Regions from separate parts of the Streptomyces sp. NPDC053541 genome, predicted to be linked through region 2. Evidence: riboswitches for the same ligand, from Rfam matches in the RefSeq annotation. Region 2 holds a riboswitch; each other region holds the start of a gene.
The links. Region 2 has a riboswitch for S-adenosylmethionine ahead of ACIGW2_RS18265 (aminotransferase class V-fold PLP-dependent enzyme). Riboswitches for the same ligand answer to the same signal wherever they lie in the genome.
Positions count from the first base shown of each region.

Region 1: linked by a shared signal. The riboswitch ahead of thrC (threonine synthase) and the one ahead of ACIGW2_RS18265 (aminotransferase class V-fold PLP-dependent enzyme) in region 2 are both predicted to bind S-adenosylmethionine.
Region 3: linked by a shared signal. The riboswitch ahead of ACIGW2_RS28245 (IclR family transcriptional regulator) and the one ahead of ACIGW2_RS18265 (aminotransferase class V-fold PLP-dependent enzyme) in region 2 are both predicted to bind S-adenosylmethionine.

Region 1 covers NZ_JBITXM010000001.1:121,346-127,003, reverse strand. The annotation lists gene groL (chaperonin GroEL) at 1-1,306, opposite strand, end outside; gene ACIGW2_RS00660 (cold-shock protein) at 1,668-1,871, opposite strand; gene ACIGW2_RS00655 (MoaD/ThiS family protein) at 2,270-2,545, opposite strand; gene thrC (threonine synthase) at 2,569-3,891, opposite strand; SAM riboswitch class I at 3,885-4,027, opposite strand; gene ACIGW2_RS00645 (glucosyl-3-phosphoglycerate synthase) at 4,149-5,108, shown strand; gene ACIGW2_RS00640 (hypothetical protein) at 5,147-5,377, shown strand; gene ACIGW2_RS00635 (trehalose-6-phosphate synthase) at 5,523-5,658, shown strand, end outside.
Region 2 covers NZ_JBITXM010000006.1:397,179-402,836, forward strand. The annotation lists gene ACIGW2_RS18245 (NYN domain-containing protein) at 1-158, opposite strand, end outside; gene ACIGW2_RS18250 (hypothetical protein) at 202-444, opposite strand; gene ACIGW2_RS18255 (rhomboid family intramembrane serine protease) at 633-1,367, shown strand; gene ACIGW2_RS18260 (Lrp/AsnC family transcriptional regulator) at 1,364-1,645, shown strand; gene ACIGW2_RS18265 (aminotransferase class V-fold PLP-dependent enzyme) at 1,721-3,130, opposite strand; SAM riboswitch class IV at 3,314-3,430, opposite strand; gene trpD (anthranilate phosphoribosyltransferase) at 3,521-4,585, opposite strand; gene ACIGW2_RS18275 (cytochrome bc complex cytochrome b subunit) at 4,727-5,658, opposite strand, start outside.
Region 3 covers NZ_JBITXM010000011.1:339,103-344,760, reverse strand. The annotation lists gene ACIGW2_RS28265 (hypothetical protein) at 1-487, opposite strand, end outside; gene ACIGW2_RS28260 (LysR family transcriptional regulator ArgP) at 471-1,400, opposite strand; gene ACIGW2_RS28255 (LysE/ArgO family amino acid transporter) at 1,470-2,093, shown strand; gene ACIGW2_RS28250 (SDR family oxidoreductase) at 2,323-3,030, shown strand; SAM riboswitch class I at 3,259-3,400, shown strand; gene ACIGW2_RS28245 (IclR family transcriptional regulator) at 3,596-4,318, shown strand; gene ACIGW2_RS28240 (hypothetical protein) at 4,431-5,036, opposite strand; partial or broken gene ACIGW2_RS28235 (class I SAM-dependent methyltransferase) at 5,309-5,658, shown strand, end outside.

The sequences.
Region 1 (5,658 bases), on a different contig from region 2:
CGGTGGCCTCGTCGCCGTCGAGCTCCAGCTTCTCGAAGACCGAGCCGGCCTGCAGCAGGGCCACGCCACCACCGGCGACGATGCCCTCCTCGACGGCGGCCTTCGCGTTGCGGACGGCGTCCTCGATGCGGTGCTTGCGCTCCTTGAGCTCGACCTCGGTCGCGGCACCGGCCTTGATGACGGCGACGCCACCGGCGAGCTTCGCCAGGCGCTCCTGGAGCTTCTCGCGGTCGTAGTCCGAGTCGCTGTTCTCGATCTCGGCGCGGATCTGGTTCACGCGGCCCGCGACCTGCTCGCTGTCACCGGCACCGTCGACGATGGTGGTCTCGTCCTTGGTGATGACGACCTTGCGGGCGCGGCCCAGGAGGTCGAGACCGGCGTTCTCCAGCTTGAGGCCGACCTCCTCGGAGATGACCGTGCCGCCGGTGAGGATGGCGATGTCGTTCAGCATGGCCTTGCGGCGGTCGCCGAAGCCCGGGGCCTTGACGGCGACGGACTTGAAGGTGCCGCGGATCTTGTTGACGACCAGGGTCGACAGGGCCTCGCCCTCGACGTCCTCGGCGATGATCAGCAGCGGCTTGCCCGACTGCATGACCTTCTCCAGGAGCGGGAGCAGGTCCTTCACGGAGGAGATCTTGGAGTTGACGATGAGGATGTAGGGGTCCTCGAGCGCGGCCTCCATGCGCTCCATGTCGGTCGCGAAGTACGCCGAGATGTAGCCCTTGTCGAAGCGCATGCCCTCGGTGAGCTCAAGCTCCAGACCGAAGGTCTGGGACTCCTCGACCGTGATGACGCCTTCCTTGCCGACCTTGTCCATGGCCTCGGCGATGAGCTCGCCGATCTGGGTGTCGGCGGCGGAGATGGAGGCGGTGGAGGCGATCTGCTCCTTGGTCTCGACCTCCTTGGCCTGGTCGAGCAGCGCACCGGAGACGGCCTCGACGGCCTTCTCGATGCCGCGCTTGAGGGCCATCGGGTTGGCGCCGGCGGCGACGTTGCGCAGGCCCTCGCGGACCAGCGCCTGGGCGAGAACGGTGGCGGTGGTCGTACCGTCGCCGGCGACGTCGTCCGTCTTCTTGGCGACTTCCTTGACCAGCTCGGCGCCGATCTTCTCGTACGGGTCCTCGAGCTCGATCTCCTTGGCGATGGAGACACCATCGTTGGTGATCGTGGGGGCGCCCCACTTCTTCTCGAGGACGACGTTGCGGCCCTTCGGGCCGAGGGTGACCTTGACGGCGTCAGCGAGCTGGTTCATGCCGCGCTCGAGACCGCGCCGGGCCTCCTCGTCGAACGCGATGATCTTGGCCATGTGAAGTGGTCCTCCCGGACATGGGGTGGATAACGCTCCTGGACCGCGCCGACGCCCGCGACGGACGGCCCGCGCTCCTCGTGGTTCCTTCCCCACTCGGTCCGCGACCTCGTCTGCCCGATCCTCGTAGCACTCTCAGCGTGAGAGTGCTAACGCCAATGATTAGCACTCGACCTAGGCGAGTGCAAGCGACTACGGAGGATCCGCCCGCCCTGTGGACAACCGCCGGGACCGGTCGCGGACGGGCGCCGGGGTGGCCGGCGACGGAGGCCGGGGTGGCCGGGGACGCGCGAGGGGCCCGCATCCCTGCCGGGATGCGGGCCCCTCGACGGAAGTGCGTCGGTGGCCGATCGCGCCGCGCTCAGACGGCGAGCTTGACCATGTCCGCCTGCGGACCCTTCTGGCCCTGCGAGATCTCGAACTCGACCCGCTGACCCTCTTCGAGGGTGCGGTATCCGTCCATCTGGATCGCGCTGTAGTGGACGAAAACATCCGCACCACCGTCGACCGCGATGAAGCCGTAGCCCTTCTCCGCGTTGAACCACTTGACGGTGCCCTGAGCCATGCCTAACTCCCCTATTACTGGCCCTTGCGCGGATCCGCACTTCGCGGACCCGGGTCAGACCCTGCGCCGGAACGCGTCGACCGCGGCTGAATGTATCTGCCCAACTGCCCTCTGCAACAGGTCAATCGGACGAGAATTCTGGGCACGCCGGAAAGGGGAATTGGGGAGAATTCACTGAATCACGGGGCAAGTCGGGCCCGGCAAACGGCGCAGATGGGGCACAAGAGGCGGGCACATTGGCTGCTTCTTGTCAGGTCGGGGCGCATTCTCATATGCACCTGGCATGCGCAGCGGAGGGGGCTTCCCCAACTCTATCGCGCTCAACCATGCAGAATTGCCCCTTCCGCTTCTTCTCGCGGAAGGGGCAATTCAGGATTCACCGGTACCCGCCGGTAGGGTCAGCCTCCGGCGACGGCCGGGATGATCGAGACGCCGGCGCCGTCCGGCGTGGCCGTCTCCAGGCCCTGCTCGAAGCGCACGTCGTCGTCGTTGACGTACACGTTGACGAAGCGGCGCAGCTTGCCCTGGTCGTCCAGGACGCGGGCCGCGATGCCGGTGTGGTTCTTCTCCAGGTCGGCGATGACCTCGGCGAGGGTGGCGCCCTCGGCCGGGACCTCGGCCTGGCCCCCGGTGTAGGTGCGGAGGATGGTGGGGATGCGGACGTTCACGGCCATGGCGGTCGTCGTACCTCTCTGAGTCAGTGGGCCAGGCCCGCGTCGCGGAACGCGTCCAGGCTCGGGCGGATGGTGGCGGTCGCCTGAGAACTGTCGGCCACGGCGTCCAGGGTCTTGAGCCCGTCACCGGTGTTGAGCACGACGGTGGTGAGCGACGGGTCGATGACGCCGGCCTCGACGAGCTTCTTCGTCACGCCGACGGTCACGCCGCCCGCGGTCTCGGCGAAGACGCCCTCGGTCTGCGCGAGCAGCTTGATCGCGTCGACGACCTGCTCGTCGTTCACGTCCTCCACCGCGCCGCCGGTGCGCCGGGCGATGTCGAGCACGTACGGGCCGTCGGCCGGGTTGCCGATCGCGAGGGACTTGGCGATGGTGTTCGGCTTCTGCGGGCGGACGACGTCGTGGCCGGCCTTGAAGGCGGCGGAGACCGGCGAGCAGCCCTCGGCCTGGGCGCCGAAGATCTTGTACGGCTTGTCCTCGACCAGGCCCAGCTTGATGAGCTCCTGGAGCCCCTTGTCGATCTTCGTCAGCTGCGAGCCCGAGGCGATCGGGATGACCAGCTGGTCCGGGATGACCCAGCCGAGCTGCTCGCAGATCTCGTACGCGAGGGTCTTGGAGCCCTCGCCGTAGTACGGGCGGAGGTTGACGTTCACGAAGCCCCAGCCCTCGCCGAGCGGGTCGCCGATGAGCTCCGAGCAGAAGCGGTTGACGTCGTCGTAGTTGCCCTCGATGGCGACCAGGTCGCCGCCGTAGACACCGGCCATGACGACCTTGCCCTGCTCCAGGTCGTGCGGGATGAACACGCAGGAGCGGAAGCCGGCGCGGGCGGCGGCGGCGCCGACGGCGCCGGCCAGGTTGCCGGTGGAGGAGCAGGAGAGGGTGGTGAAGCCGAAGGCGCGGGCGGCCTCGATGGCCTGGGCGACGACCCGGTCCTTGAAGGAGTGGGTCGGGTTGCCGGAGTCGTCCTTGACGAAGAGCTTGCCGGGCTCGACGCCGATCGCGCGGGCCAGGTTGTCGGCCTGGACGAGCTTGGTCCAGCCGGGGTTCAGGTTCGGCTTCTCGGCGACGTCGGCCGGGACGGGGAGCAGCGGGGCGTAGCGCCAGATGTTCGCGGGGCCGGCCTCGATGCGCTTGCGGAGCGCCTCGGGGTCGCCGGTCGGCAGGTCGTAGGCGACTTCGAGGGGGCCGAAACAGAGCTCACAGGCGAAGATCGGGCCGAGCGGGAAGGTCTCGCCGCACTCGCGGCAGGAGAGTCCGGACGCGGGACCGAGGTCGACGGTGGCGGGGGTTCCGGAAGCGGGTGCGACGGTCTGTACAGCCATGGAGGCGAGGCCCTTTCTCCTCATCTTCCTCATGACGCATTTCGCCATGAGACGGATTTGGCACCTTCCCTAGCCGGGGACCTCGCTGGAGACGACGGAACCGACTGGAGGGTTGCCGGGGCTTCAACGGGCCGTATCCCTCTGCCCCTCTGGATGAGCGGTATTCGATTGTGAGACGCGGTCGGCACCCCGACATGCATCGGGCTTCCGCGTTGTTCAAGACTGTAACCGAAGCCTTCGACGGTGGAACCGGTCGTCCGATCCGCGAGATGGAGATCACGTTGCTGGAAGAAGTGGAGCGCTGGCTGGCCCGGCGGTCCTGGTCCGTGGCCGACCGTCCGCTGGAGGCGGTGCTGGCCGCGAAGCGGGGCACCCGGGTCAGCGTGGTGCTGCCCGCGCTGAACGAGGAGGCGACGGTCGGCGCGATCGTCTCGGTGATCCGCCGCGAGCTGATGACGGACGCGGTGCCGCTGGTGGACGAGCTCGTGGTGATCGACTCGGGGTCCACGGACCGGACGGCCGAGGTGGCCGCGGCGGCCGGCGCGCGGGTGGTGGCGCGGGACGCGATCCTGCCGCGGCTGCCGGCGGTGCCGGGCAAGGGCGAGGTGCTGTGGCGGTCGCTGATGGTGACGGGCGGGGACGTGGTCTGCTTCGTGGACGCGGATCTGCGGGACTTCTCGGCGGACTTCGTGACGGGGATCGTGGGGCCGCTGCTGACCGATCCGGACGTGGCGTTCGTGAAGGCGATGTACGACCGCCCGCTGGGCGACGCCCCCGGTCAGGGCGGGCGGGTGACGGAGCTGGTGGCACGCCCGCTGCTGAACCTGCACTGGCCGCAGCTGGCCGGTTTCGTGCAGCCGCTGGGCGGTGAGTACGCGGCGCGGCGCTCGCTGCTCGAACGGCTGCCGTTCCCGGTCGGGTACGGGGTGGAGCTGGGCCTGCTGGTGGACGCGCTGCACACGGTGGGCCTGGACGCGCTCGCGCAGGTGGACGTGGGCGTGCGGAAGCACCGGCACCAGGACGGGCAGGCGCTGGGCCGGATGGCGGCGGCGATCTACCGCACGGCCCAGCTGCGGCTGTCCCGCGGGCACCTGGTGCGGCCGCGGCTGACGCAGTTCGAGCGGGGCGAGGGCGGCGCGGGAGCGCCGGGCTTCGTGCCCCGTACGTACGCGGTGGACACGGAGGAGCGCCCGCCGATGGCGGAGATCGCGGAGTACGCGGAGCGGCGCCGCGTGGCGTAACAGCCGATAATGGGTCTTTCTGCCTAGATTTCCCTCTCATGCGGTGCAGAACGGAAAGGGCGCTGGGGGCGGCCGTCGCGGTGCTGGTACTCCTCCTGGGCGGCGCGGGGCCGGCCGGGGCGGCGGGCACGGCCCCGGAGCGCCGGACGCCGATCGCCGAGCGGGACGCGGGCGCGGAGCGCCTGTGGCTGCTCGGCGGGCTGGGTGTGGCGCTGGCGGCGACCGGCGTGGTGGCGCTGGCGGCGGTGCGGGCCGGCAGGGAGCGGTGAGGCGCCCGAGACTTCCGGGTTGGGCGGGACTCCCGGGGCGGGCGAGGGCCCTGGGGCACACGAGATCCCTGGGGTTTCCTGGCGCGAATCCGCGCGTCTCGAATCCGCACGTTTGAGCGTTTACCGGACGGGCTAGGTTCGCCGTATGGCTTCTGTCCTCGTGGCATCCAACCGCGGCCCCGTCTCGTACACCGTGCGCGACGACGGCTCACTGGACACCCGGCGGGGCGGCGGCGGGCTCGTCTCGGGGCTGAGCGCCGTGTCGTCGGGCGTGTGGGTGT
Region 2 (5,658 bases):
CGCAGCGGGGCGGGCAGCTCGGTGACGGTCAGCCCGCCGAAGGCGTCGGCGACGAGCGCGACGACCCGGCGGCGCACGGCCTCGGGCAACGGCCGGTCGAGCGCCTCGGCGGCGCCGTCGGCCGCGCCCGGCTGGTCACCGTGCGCGGGCTGCTCCACGATCCGTCACCCACTCCCTGTCTCGCCCTCGCCGGGCCGCTCCTCAGGAAGCGGCGCCCGGCCTGTCCACCAGTTCGATCTGGTCCACCGCGTTGCACCAGCGGCAGCGGACCGACTCGATGGTCTCACTGACCACCTCGCGCTCCTCGACCTTCGGCTCTCCGGCGAGGTCCAGATGGACGTACTCGACGACCTTGGACGAGCGGGTCACGTCGAAGCGGGTCAGGTTGCCGCAGAGCGTGCAGCGCCAGCGGGTCTCGGCGGTCGGCAGGGGAACCGTCGTCATCGTTGCCGTCCTCTTTCCGTACGAGGCTCAGTGTGAGGCCTTGCGCGAGGTGTCGCGGACCCGCGGTGCGCCGTCGAACAGCGGGGATGTCGCCCATCGGGCAGGTCCTAACCCTACGGCCTCGCGGGTACCCCGCGGCACGGCGAGGCACTCTGTCCAGGTGGGCCCCGGTACGCCATGATCTGTCCATGATCGACTGGCGGGGTGCGGCCCTCGGCGCCTGGCGCGGCGTGCGGAACGGGCCGACGGTGACCTACGGCCTCATCGGGCTGTGCGTGCTGCTGTTCGCGGTGAGCCCGGTGTCGGGCCTGAACCCGGCGTACGGGACGGGAGACCAGCTGCTCGCGGCGCAGAGCGCGTACTTCCAGCGCTGGGGCGTGATCCCGGCCGATCTGACCCGGGCCGAGCCGCGCGCCCTGCTCACCCCGCTGACCGCGCTCTTCGTGCACGGCAGCTGGCTGCACCTGCTCGGGAACATGCTGTTCCTGTACGTGTTCGGGGCGATGGCCGAGGAGCGGATGGGCCCGGTCGGGTTCGGCCTGTTCTATCTGGGGGCGGGGGCGCTCGCGCTGACCGGCTACGCGGTGGCGCACGCCGAGAGCGCGCAGACCCTGGTCGGGGCCTCGGGGGCGATCTCGGGGGTGCTGGGGGCCTTCCTCCACCTCTTCCCGCGCGCGCGGGTGACCAGCCTCTTCCCCTTCCTCTTCTTCCTGCCGCTGCGCTTCCCGGCCTGGATCGTGCTGATCTTCTGGTTCGTGCTCCAGTGGCTGGCGGCGCGCTCGGCCGGGGCGGGGCCGGGGGTGGCGTATCTGGCGCACGTGATCGGCTTCGTACTGGGCTTCCTCTACGCGTGGGCCCGCTACAGAGGTGGGGATACAGTGAAGCCACCAGCCGCGGCCATCGAGGGAGAAAGCCAGCCGTGATCACCGCGATCGTGCTCATCAAGACCAGCGTGGACCGCATCCCCGAGATCGCCGAGGCGATCGCCGCGATCGACTCCGTCAGCGAGGTCTTCTCGGTCACCGGCACCTACGACCTGATCGCCATGGTGCGGGTCGGACGCCACGACGACCTGGCCGACATCATCCCCGGGCAGATCTCCAAGATCCCCGGCGTCGAGGCCACGGACACGCACGTCGCCTTCCGCGCCTACTCGCAGCACGAGCTGGACGCGGCCTTCGCCATCGGCCTGGAGTCCTGACGCCCCGGTCCCCGTACGACGGCGAAGCCGGCCTCTCCCCCGCGGGAGGCCGGCTTCACCCGTTCGAGCGACCGGTCAGCCGCGGTCGGGGACGCAGCGCCCGTCCTCGGTGCGGTACGTCCAGCGGGCGCCGTCGCGCACCAGCTCCTTGACCGCGCCGACGAAGCGCTCGACGTGCTCGTCCGGGGTGCCGGCGCCGAAGCTCACCCGGATGGCGTTGAGCGACCGCTCGCCGGGGGCCGCCTCGGGGGCGCCGCACTCGCCCGGGTCCTGCGGGTCGCTGCCGAGCAGGGTGCGGACCAGCGGGTGGGCGCAGAAGAGGCCGTCGCGGACGCCGATGCCGTACTCGGCGGAGAGCGCGGCGGCGAAGTGGGAGCTGTTCCAGCCCTCGACGACGAAGGAGATGACGCCGACCCGGGGGGCGTCGTCGCCGAAGAGGGAGAGGACGCGCACCTCGGGCACCTCCGCGAGGCCCGCGCGGACCGTGGCGATCAGGTGCTGCTCGCGGGCGACGAGGGAGTCGAAGCCGGCCTCGGTGAGCGCCTTGCAGGCGGAGGCGATGGAGTAGACGCCGATGACGTTGGGCGAGCCCGCCTCGTGCCGGGCCGCGGTGGTGTGCCACTCCACGTCCACACCACCGTCGGCCCGGCGGGCCACCTTGCGGGAGGCGCCGCCGCCCGCGAGGTAGGGCTCGGCGTCCTGGAGCCAGTCGGCGCGGCCGGCGAGCACGCCGGAGCCGAAGGGCGCGTACAGCTTGTGCCCGGAGAAGGCGACCCAGTCCACGTCGAGCTCCCGCACGGAGACCGGGTGGTGGGGCGCCAGCTGGGCGGCGTCCAGGACGATCCGCGCGCCGTGCGCGTGCGCGGCGGCGGCGAGTTCGCGCACCGGCCACAGCTCGCCGGTGACGTTGGAGGCGCCGGTCACGCAGACCAGGGCGGGGCCGTACGGGTCGCGGTCGGCGAGCGCGCGCTCCAGGGTTTCGACGGCCTGGACGGGGGTGCGCGGCGCGTTGAGGTAGGTGACCCGGGCGTCCCGCCACGGGAGCAGCGAGGCGTGGTGCTCGGTCTCGAAGACGAAGACCTGGCAGTCGGCGGGGAGCACTTGGGCGAGCAGGTTGAGCGAGTCGGTGGTGGAGCGGGTGAAGACGACCTGGTCGCCGGGGCGGCAGTCGAGGAACTCGGCGACGGCGGCGCGGCTGTTCTCGAAGAGGTCGGTGGAGAGCTGGGAGAGGTAGCCGGCGCCGCGGTGGACGCTGCCGTAGTACGGGGCGTAGGCGGCGACGTCGTCCCAGACGCGCTGCAGGGCGGGGGCGCTGGCCGCGTAGTCGAGCGCCGCGTAGGTGACCTCGCCGCCGGTGACGAGCGGGACGGTGACGTCGCGGCCGAGGACCGGCAGCGGGGCGGCGCAGCAGGGGTCGGTGCCCTCGGCGGTGGCGACGGAGGAGGCGGCGGGGGCGGCGACGGCGGCGTTCGGGCGTGCGGACATGACGGTATCTCCCGGCATAAAAGGGGCGCGAAAAGGCGTGAGGGGGCCCGCGGGGCGGCAGCGCGAACAGGGGTGCCGCACACGGGGTGGTGAAGGGGAAGAGGGGCCGAGGGCCCTAACGCATTCGCTTGCTCACGAGACAACGCTCCCTAGAGGACCAAGGACCCCAGGGTGGTGCGCAGGGGTCCGCGCTTGCCGCAGGCTTCTGCTCGTACGGCCTGGTCTTCACCCGGGGCACCCCGCCACGGACGGAGGGTTGCCGGACAGCCGGCCGGGGCCTTGCAGCTGTCACTCATGACCTGTTCCAGAACCTATGCCAGACGATCACGGGGCCGCAACCCCGTCCCGGCATCCGGGACGGGGCGTCATGCGCCGTTCACATGGGGGCGGTCAGGCGTTGCTGGCGGCGATCCACCGCTCCAGGGCGCGGCGCGCGGCCCCTGAGTCGATGGACTCGGCGGCCCGGTCCATGCCGGCCCGCAGCTGCTCCGCGAGGGTGCCCTCCCCCGGCTCCAGGGCGGTCAGCGCGGCCGCCGAGTTCAGCAGCACGGCGTCCCGCACCGGCCCGGTCTCGCCGGCGAGCAGCCGCCGGGCGACGTCGGCGTTGTACGAGGGGTCGCCGCCGCGCAGCGCGTCGAGCGGCACCGGGGTGATGCCGACCTCGCGCGGGTCGAAGCGCTCCTCGCGCACGGCGCCGTCCCGGACCACCCACACCCGGGAGGTGCCGGTGGTGGTGAGCTCGTCCAGGCCGTCGTCGCCGCGGAAGACCAGGGCGGAGTTGCCGCGCTCGGCGAGCACCCCGGCGACGATGGGCGCCATCCGCGGGTCGGCGACGCCGACCGCCTGGGCCCGCACCTTCGCCGGGTTGGTGAGCGGGCCGAGCACGTTGAAGGTGGTGCGGATGCCGAGCTGGCCGCGGGCCGCGGCGACGTGCCGCAGCGAGGGGTGGAAGCGCACCGCGAAGCACATGGTGATCCCGGCCTCCTCGGCGACCTCGGCGACCCGCTTCGGGGTCAGGTCGAGGTTGATGCCGAGCTTCTCCAGGACGTCGGAGGAGCCGGAGGCGGAGGACGCGGCCCGGTTGCCGTGCTTGACGACCTTCACCCCGGTGCCGGCCACGACGATCGCGGACATCGTGGAGATGTTCACCGTCTTGGCGCCGTCGCCGCCGGTGCCGACGATGTCGACGGCGGGCCCGGGCACCTCGATGACGTTGGCGTGCTCGTACATCGTGCGCACCAGGCCGGAGATCTCGGCGACGGTCTCGCCCTTGGCGCGCAGCGCCACCATGAACCCGGCGATCTGCGCGTCGGTGGCCTCGCCGCGCATGATCAGGTCCATCGCCCAGGCGGTGTCGTCGGCGGACAGGTCCCGGCCGTCGAGGAGTCCGTTCAGCAGGACGGGCCAGGAGCGGCCCGCCGCGGTGTCGCCTCCAGCGGGGTTCACAGCGCTCATGGTCGCTCCTGAGGGGTCCGTACGGAACTGCGCGGGTGTCGCTCCCACCCTATCGATCTCCGGGGACGGCAAAGAGCCCCGTCCATCGAATGGACGGGGCTCTCGCCGTGGCGACCTAGGCGGTCAGCGGTTCAGTGGTGATCAGTGGTGGCCGTGGCCGCTCTCGATCTCCCTGAACTCCTCCGCGGTGGGCTTGGCGATCTGGTTGTCGCCGCCGTAGTAGCCCCGGTTGAGCTTGACCCGGAGCTTCTCCATGCGCCCGACCTTGCGCTCCACACCGTTCTCGTCGACGGCCGGCGGCAGCTCGGCCGGCTCGTACTGCTCGTGCGCGGTGAGCTTGTAGCGCTCGCCCTGGCTGAGCGGGGTGTGGACCTCGACGAACTCACCGTGCGGCAGGCGCTTGATGATGCCCGACTCGCGGCCGTGCAGCACCTTGTCCTTGTCCCGGCGCTGGAGGCCGAGGCAGATCCGCTTGGTGACGATGAACGCGATGACCGGGCCGACGAAGAAGAAGATCCGCACGAACCAGGTGATCGAGTTGATCGACAGGTGGAAGTGGGTCGCCCAGAGGTCGTTTCCACCACCGACGAGCATGATCATGTACGCGGTGATCCAGGCGACGCCGAAGGCGGTGCGCGTCGGAGCGTTGCGCGGGCGCTGCGCGATGTGGTGCTCGCGCTTGTCGCCGGTGATCCAGGACTCGATGAACGGGTAGACCGCGATGGCCGCGAGGACCACCGGGAAGATCACCAGCGGGATGAACACGCCGAGGACCAGCGTGTGGCCCCACAGGTTGATCTCCCAGCCCGGCATGACACGGATCAGACCCTCGGCGAAGCCCATGTACCAGTCGGGCTGGGCGCCGGTGGACACCTGGTCCGGGCGGTACGGGCCGATGGCCCAGATCGGGTTGATCGAGGCGATCGCCGCGATGACCGCGATGACGCCGAAGACCAGGAAGAAGAAGCCTCCGGCCTTCGCCATGTACACCGGCAGCAGCGGCATGCCGACGACGTTCTTGTTGGTGCGGCCGGGGCCCTCGAAGTGCGTGTGCTTGTGGACGAACACCAGGA
Region 3 (5,658 bases), on a different contig from region 2:
AGCGTCGTCGTCCGGCGTGTCCGGGGAAGCGAAGTGGAACGGCACACCGAGGTGATCGGCCAGCGTCGGCGGCCGCACGGCCGGGCGGAGCGCCCTGCGGGCCTTCGTGGACGGTCGCCAGGTGGCCCTCCCCTTCCGGATCGTCCAGGACCGCGACCAGGACCACGAACCAGTCGTGCACCGTGTCGCCGTCCCACAGCGCCTCGACCGCGACCACTCGTCCCGCAAAGGCCGCGGCGCGGGCCGCGAGGGAGGGGACGTCGAGCGGGTCCGGGGCGCGCCGCACCCGCCCGCCGAGGGCCTCGTACCGCGCGTGGACCACCCGCTCGGCCTCGTACAGGCCGACGTCCAGCGGACGCAGGGCCTCCCAGACCGTCCTGACCGCAGACATGCGACGGGCACGGAGGACGTCGGCGTCGACCGCGTGGCGGGTCCGCTCCTCCAGGTACGGCCACCAGCCGCTCAGCGGGCTACGACGGGAGCTCACGCGCGCCGCTCCCCCGGTCGGGCAGGAGGGCCTCTGCGGCGGCCGTCGCCACCACGTCGGCGACGGTGGACAGGGCGGGCGAGTCAAGTTTCCACTGCTGCCAGTACAGGGGGACGTCCATGGGCCGGTTCGGAGCGAGTTCCATCAGCCGGCCGGCGAGGAGCAGCGGTTCCGCCTGCGGTTCGGGCACCATGCCCCAGCCGAGGCCGAAGGCGACGGCGTCGCGGAACCCGTCGGACGTGGGCACCAGGTGGCGGATGCGCCCCGCGCCGGAGCGGCCCTTCGTGAGGGACCGGACGAAGGCGTCCTGGAGGCCGTCGCGCCGGTCGAAGGTCACCGTCGGGGCCTCGGGCAGGTCCTCGTGCAGCTTCCCCGCGAGGTGGGTGGCGGCGAACTCGGGCGCGGCCACGGCCCGGTAGCGGGCCAGGCCCAGCGGCCGTACGGTGCAGCCGGCCACCGGGTCGGGAGACGAGGTGACGGCCGCCATCACCTGCCCCTCGCGCAGCAGGGCGGTGGTGTGGGCCTCGTCCTCCCGGTGGAGCTCGAAGCAGACCGGCGGCTGCTGCGGAACCCGGGTGAGGGCGGGCAGGAACCAGGTGGCCAGGGAGTCGGCGTTGACCGCGATCGGGATCCGGGCCGGGCCCAGCTCCGCCTCCAGGCCCAGCTCGGCGCGGGCGTCCCGTTCCAGGCGCGCCATCTGGCGGGCGAAGCGCACCACCACCTCGCCCGACTCGGTCGGGCGCACCGGTTTGCTGCGCATCAACAGCACCCGGCCGGTGCGCTGTTCCAGCGCCTTGACGCGCTGGCTGATCGCGGAGGGCGTCACGTGCAGGGCGGCCGCGGCGGCGTCGAAGGTGCCCTCGTCGACGACGGCCAGCAGGGTCCGTACCAGATCCAGGGGAAGCTCGTTCATAAGTACGGCTAAGGATACGTAAGAAAGTTTAGCTGTCGCCATCGAGCCGCGGTCCTTACGGTCAAGGTCATGAACAGCAACACCCTTGCCGCCCTCGTCGCCGGATTCGGAGCGGGGCTCTCCCTCATCGTCGCCATCGGCGCCCAGAACGCGTTCGTCCTGCGCCAAGGCGCCCGCCGTCACGCGGTCCTCGCGGTCGTCGCGATCTGCGCCCTGTCGGACGCGGTGCTGATCGCACTCGGTGTGGCGGGGGTGGGAGCCGTGGTCACGGCGTGGCCGGCGGCGCTGACCGCCGTGGGCGTGGTGGGCGGGGTGTTCCTGCTGGTGTACGGGCTCCTCGCCGCCCGCCGCGTCCTGCGGCCCGATCCGGCCGCCGCCCTGACGGCGGGCGGTCCTGCGGCCGGTTCGGCCCGCCGGGCGGTGCTGACGTGTCTGGCGATGACCTGGCTGAACCCGCACGTGTACCTGGACACGGTGCTGCTCCTCGGCTCGCTCGCGTCGGACCGCGGCGACCTTCGCTGGGCCTTCGGCGTGGGCGCGGCCCTGGCCAGCCTGAGCTGGTTCTTCGCGCTGGGCTTCGGCGCCCGGCTGCTGAGCGGCTTCCTGTCCCGTCCGAAGGCGTGGCGGGTGCTGGACGGGCTGGTCGCGGCGACCATGCTGACGATGGGCGGGATGCTGGTGGCCGGGGCGTAGACGGATTGCGGATGTGTGTGTGGGGCCGGGTTCGGCCGCGTCGGTGCACGGTCGTTCGCGGCCCGTCCGCGCTCCGTCTCCGCCGGGCGAGGGCCTATCGTGCTGCCGGAGTACCGGAGCACGGGAGTGCCGGACCACCGGAGTGCTGGACCACCGGAGTTCTGGACCACCGGAGTGCCTTGGTGGCCGAACGCCCGGCCCCGGCCGTCCGCAGAGGGGGAGAAAGAGCATGAACACCGCAACGACGGTCTCGCTGGTCACGGGTGGCAACAGGGGCATCGGCCGCGAGACCGCGCGCCAGCTCGCCGCCCTCGGTCACACCGTCCTGCTGTCCGCCCGCCGTCCGCAGGACGCCGAACGGGCCGTCGCCGACCTGGCTCCCGGACTGCCCGGCACCCTGCTCCCCTGCCGGCTGGACGTGACCGACGCCGACGACGTACGCGCCCTCGCCCGCCGCGTGGAAGGGGAGTTCGGGCGCCTCGACGTCCTCGTCAACAACGCGGCCATCAACTACGACACCGCCCAGCGCGCCGTCTCCGCCGACCTCGACGACGTCCGCCGCACCCTGGAGACCAACCTCTTCGGCGCCTGGCAGACCGCGCAGACCTTCCTGCCGCTGCTGCGCCGATCGCGCCACCCCCGCATCGTGAACGTCTCCAGCGAGTCCGGGTCCCTGGAGCACATGGGCGGCGGCACCCCCGCGTACGGCGTCTCGAAGGCCGCCCTCAACGCCCTGACCCGCAAACTCGCCGACGAGCTGCGCGCCGAGCGGATCCTGGTCAACGCCGTCTGCCCGGGATGGATCGCCACCGACATGGGCGGGCCGGGCGGCGACCCCGTCGATCAGGGCGCCGCGAGCGTGGTCTGGGCGGCGACCCTGCCCGACTCCGGACCCACCGGCGGTTTCTTCCGGAAGGGCGCGCCACTGCCCTGGTGACGGGGCTCCGGCCGGTCCCTCCCGCCCCTCCCGTCCTTCCCGGTCCCTCCCCGGTCGTTGCCGGCCCATCCCCGGCCCCTTCGCGACGGCGTCACGTCCGCGGCCGTACGCGTGGCCCGTCGTACACGTGGCACGTCGTACGCATGACCTGCTGTACACGTGGCACGTCGTACAGGCGACTCGGGGGCCATTGGCAGCAAGCGTCCGGAGTCTTGTATGGTTCCTCGCGAATCATCCAGAGGGGTGGAGGGACCGGCCCTACGAAGCCCCGGCAACTCCCCGGTCGACTCGGCGCTCCCAGTTCGCGCCGCGCCGCCGGGATCAGTGCCAACTCCGGCCCGCGCCAACGTGGCGCGGGAAAAGATGAGGAGACACGGTGCTCTCTGTGCTGCCCCTTCCCCAGGCCTTGTCGACTGCGGGCCTTCCGCGTACCCGTCTCATGTGCTCCGCGACGTATCAGCCGCTCGTTTCGGCCCTTCCCCGCTGATCGTCCCTGCCCTCTCCCGGCTGCCGAGGTTCCTGCGCGCCCTGGCGCGCGCAGACCGAGACAGGAGTACCCCTTTTCATGAACATTCCGGATATTTCCAGCGGAGTCGGTGTCCTCGACAAGGCCGCGGTGATCCTGGGCGCGCTGGCGGCCGGCCCCGCCACGCTGGCGGGGCTGGTCTCCGCCACCGGTCTGGCCCGACCCACGGCCCACCGGCTGGCCACCGCCCTCGAACGCCACCGCCTGGTCGGCAGGGACCTGCACGGCCGGTTCGTGCTCGGCCCCCGACTCGCCGAGCTCTCCGCCGCGGCCGGCGAGGACCTCCTGCTGACGGCTGCGGGCCCGGTCCTCACCTCGCTGCGCGACACCACCGGCGAGAGCGCTCAGCTCTACCGCCGGCAGGGCGAGGTGCGCATCTGCGTCGCAGCCGCCGAACGGACCTCGGGCCTGCGGGACATCGTCCCCGTCGGCTCCACGCTCCCCATGAAGGCCGGCTCCGCCGCCCAGGTCCTCCTGGCCTGGGAGGATCCCGAGCGCTACCACCACGGTTTGCAGGGAGCCCGTTTCACGGCCACCGCCCTCAGCGGCGTACGGCGAAGGGGCTGGGCCCAGTCGATCGGCGAGCGCGAACCGGGCATGGCCTCCGTCTCCGCGCCCGTACGCGACCCGGCCCACCGCGTCGTCGCCGCCCTCACGGTCACCGGCCCGATCCAGCGCCTCACCCGCAACCCCGGCGCCCGCCTCGCGCAGGTCGCCATCGACGCGGCCGAACGCCTCACCGAGGCGATCCGTCACCGATGACGGACGGGCGGGCCGAGCGGTGCCAGCCCCGGCCTCGGGTTCCGCGGCCGGCGGTGTCGCACGGAGCGTCGCCGTGCGGAGTCCTCGGCGAGGCCGGACCCCTCCGGCGCGGTCAGAACTGGCCGTTGGAGATGAGATCGCCGTCGGAGCCGTAGATCGTCACCAGGCCGTTCTTCGAGTGCTTCCAGTCGGCGAACGCGGACGCGATGAGTTTGGCCTTGTTGGCGTCCGGGCTCATGAAGCCGCCCTTGAAGTCGGTGTAGACGTCGGCGGTGTCCAGGATGTCGTTCTGCTTCTCCGCCCCCTGGACCTTGGTCACGTGCTTCACGGCGGCCTTCTCGGCGTCGGTGCCGTTCTTCGCCACGAACGCCTTGAACTGGTCGGCCTGGCTCTGCTCTTTGGGCACCTCGTCGGCCGGCGGCGCCTCGGTCCTAGGCTTGGCGGCCGGATTCGCGGTCGGCTTGGCGGCGGGCTCGGAGACGACACTGCTCGGCTTGGCGTCGGACTTCGTGTCGCCGTCTCCGCCGCCGTCGGCCAATGCGCCGATCACGCCGACGAGGACGACCAGGGCGAGAAGGCCACCGCAGCCGATCGCGATGCCGCCGCCGACACCGATGCCCTTCTTCTGCGGCGGAGGCGGCGGGCCGTAGGGGCCGGGCTGCTGAGGGTAGCCGTACGGCTGTTGGGGCTGCTGGTCCCATCCGGGCTGCTGCGTCATGAGGTCCCCTCGATGTGATCATCTCGTAAAGGCGAGGTGAACATATCGTGAGTGTGTCCGCGCCGGAGGGGAGATGCGGAATCGGACCACAAGAAGTCCCGCCGCGTCAGGCGCTGTTCGGGCGGTCGGGCGACGGTGGCGGGAACCACGCCTGTTCGTGGGGCGCTCCCCCGTGGTGCACACCGCCGTCCCGCCGGGAGACCGGGACCCGCCGCGGGACCGACCTCGCCCGATGTCGGCGCTCCGGAGGGCCGGTCTGATGGACTCGTGCCATGAAGTCACCGCTGCCCCGCCTGTTCCGAGCACTCGAACGGTTCCATGCCTCCCGCCCCTGGGATCACAACGCGCACTACCACCGGTGGATCCTGCGGCAGCTCCCGGGACGGTTCAACAGCGCCCTGGACGTCGGATCGGGCAGCGGTGACCTCGTCAGACTTCTGGCGACCAGGGCAGGAACGGTGCACGGAATCGACGCCGACGCCACCGTCGTCGCACGCGCGCGAGAGCTCACCGGCCCGGCCGCCCCGGTGACCTTCGCCGTCGGAGACGCCCTGAGGGACATGCCTCAGGGCCCCACGACGTCATCACCTGCGTCGCCGCCGTCCACCACATGCCCTTCGGA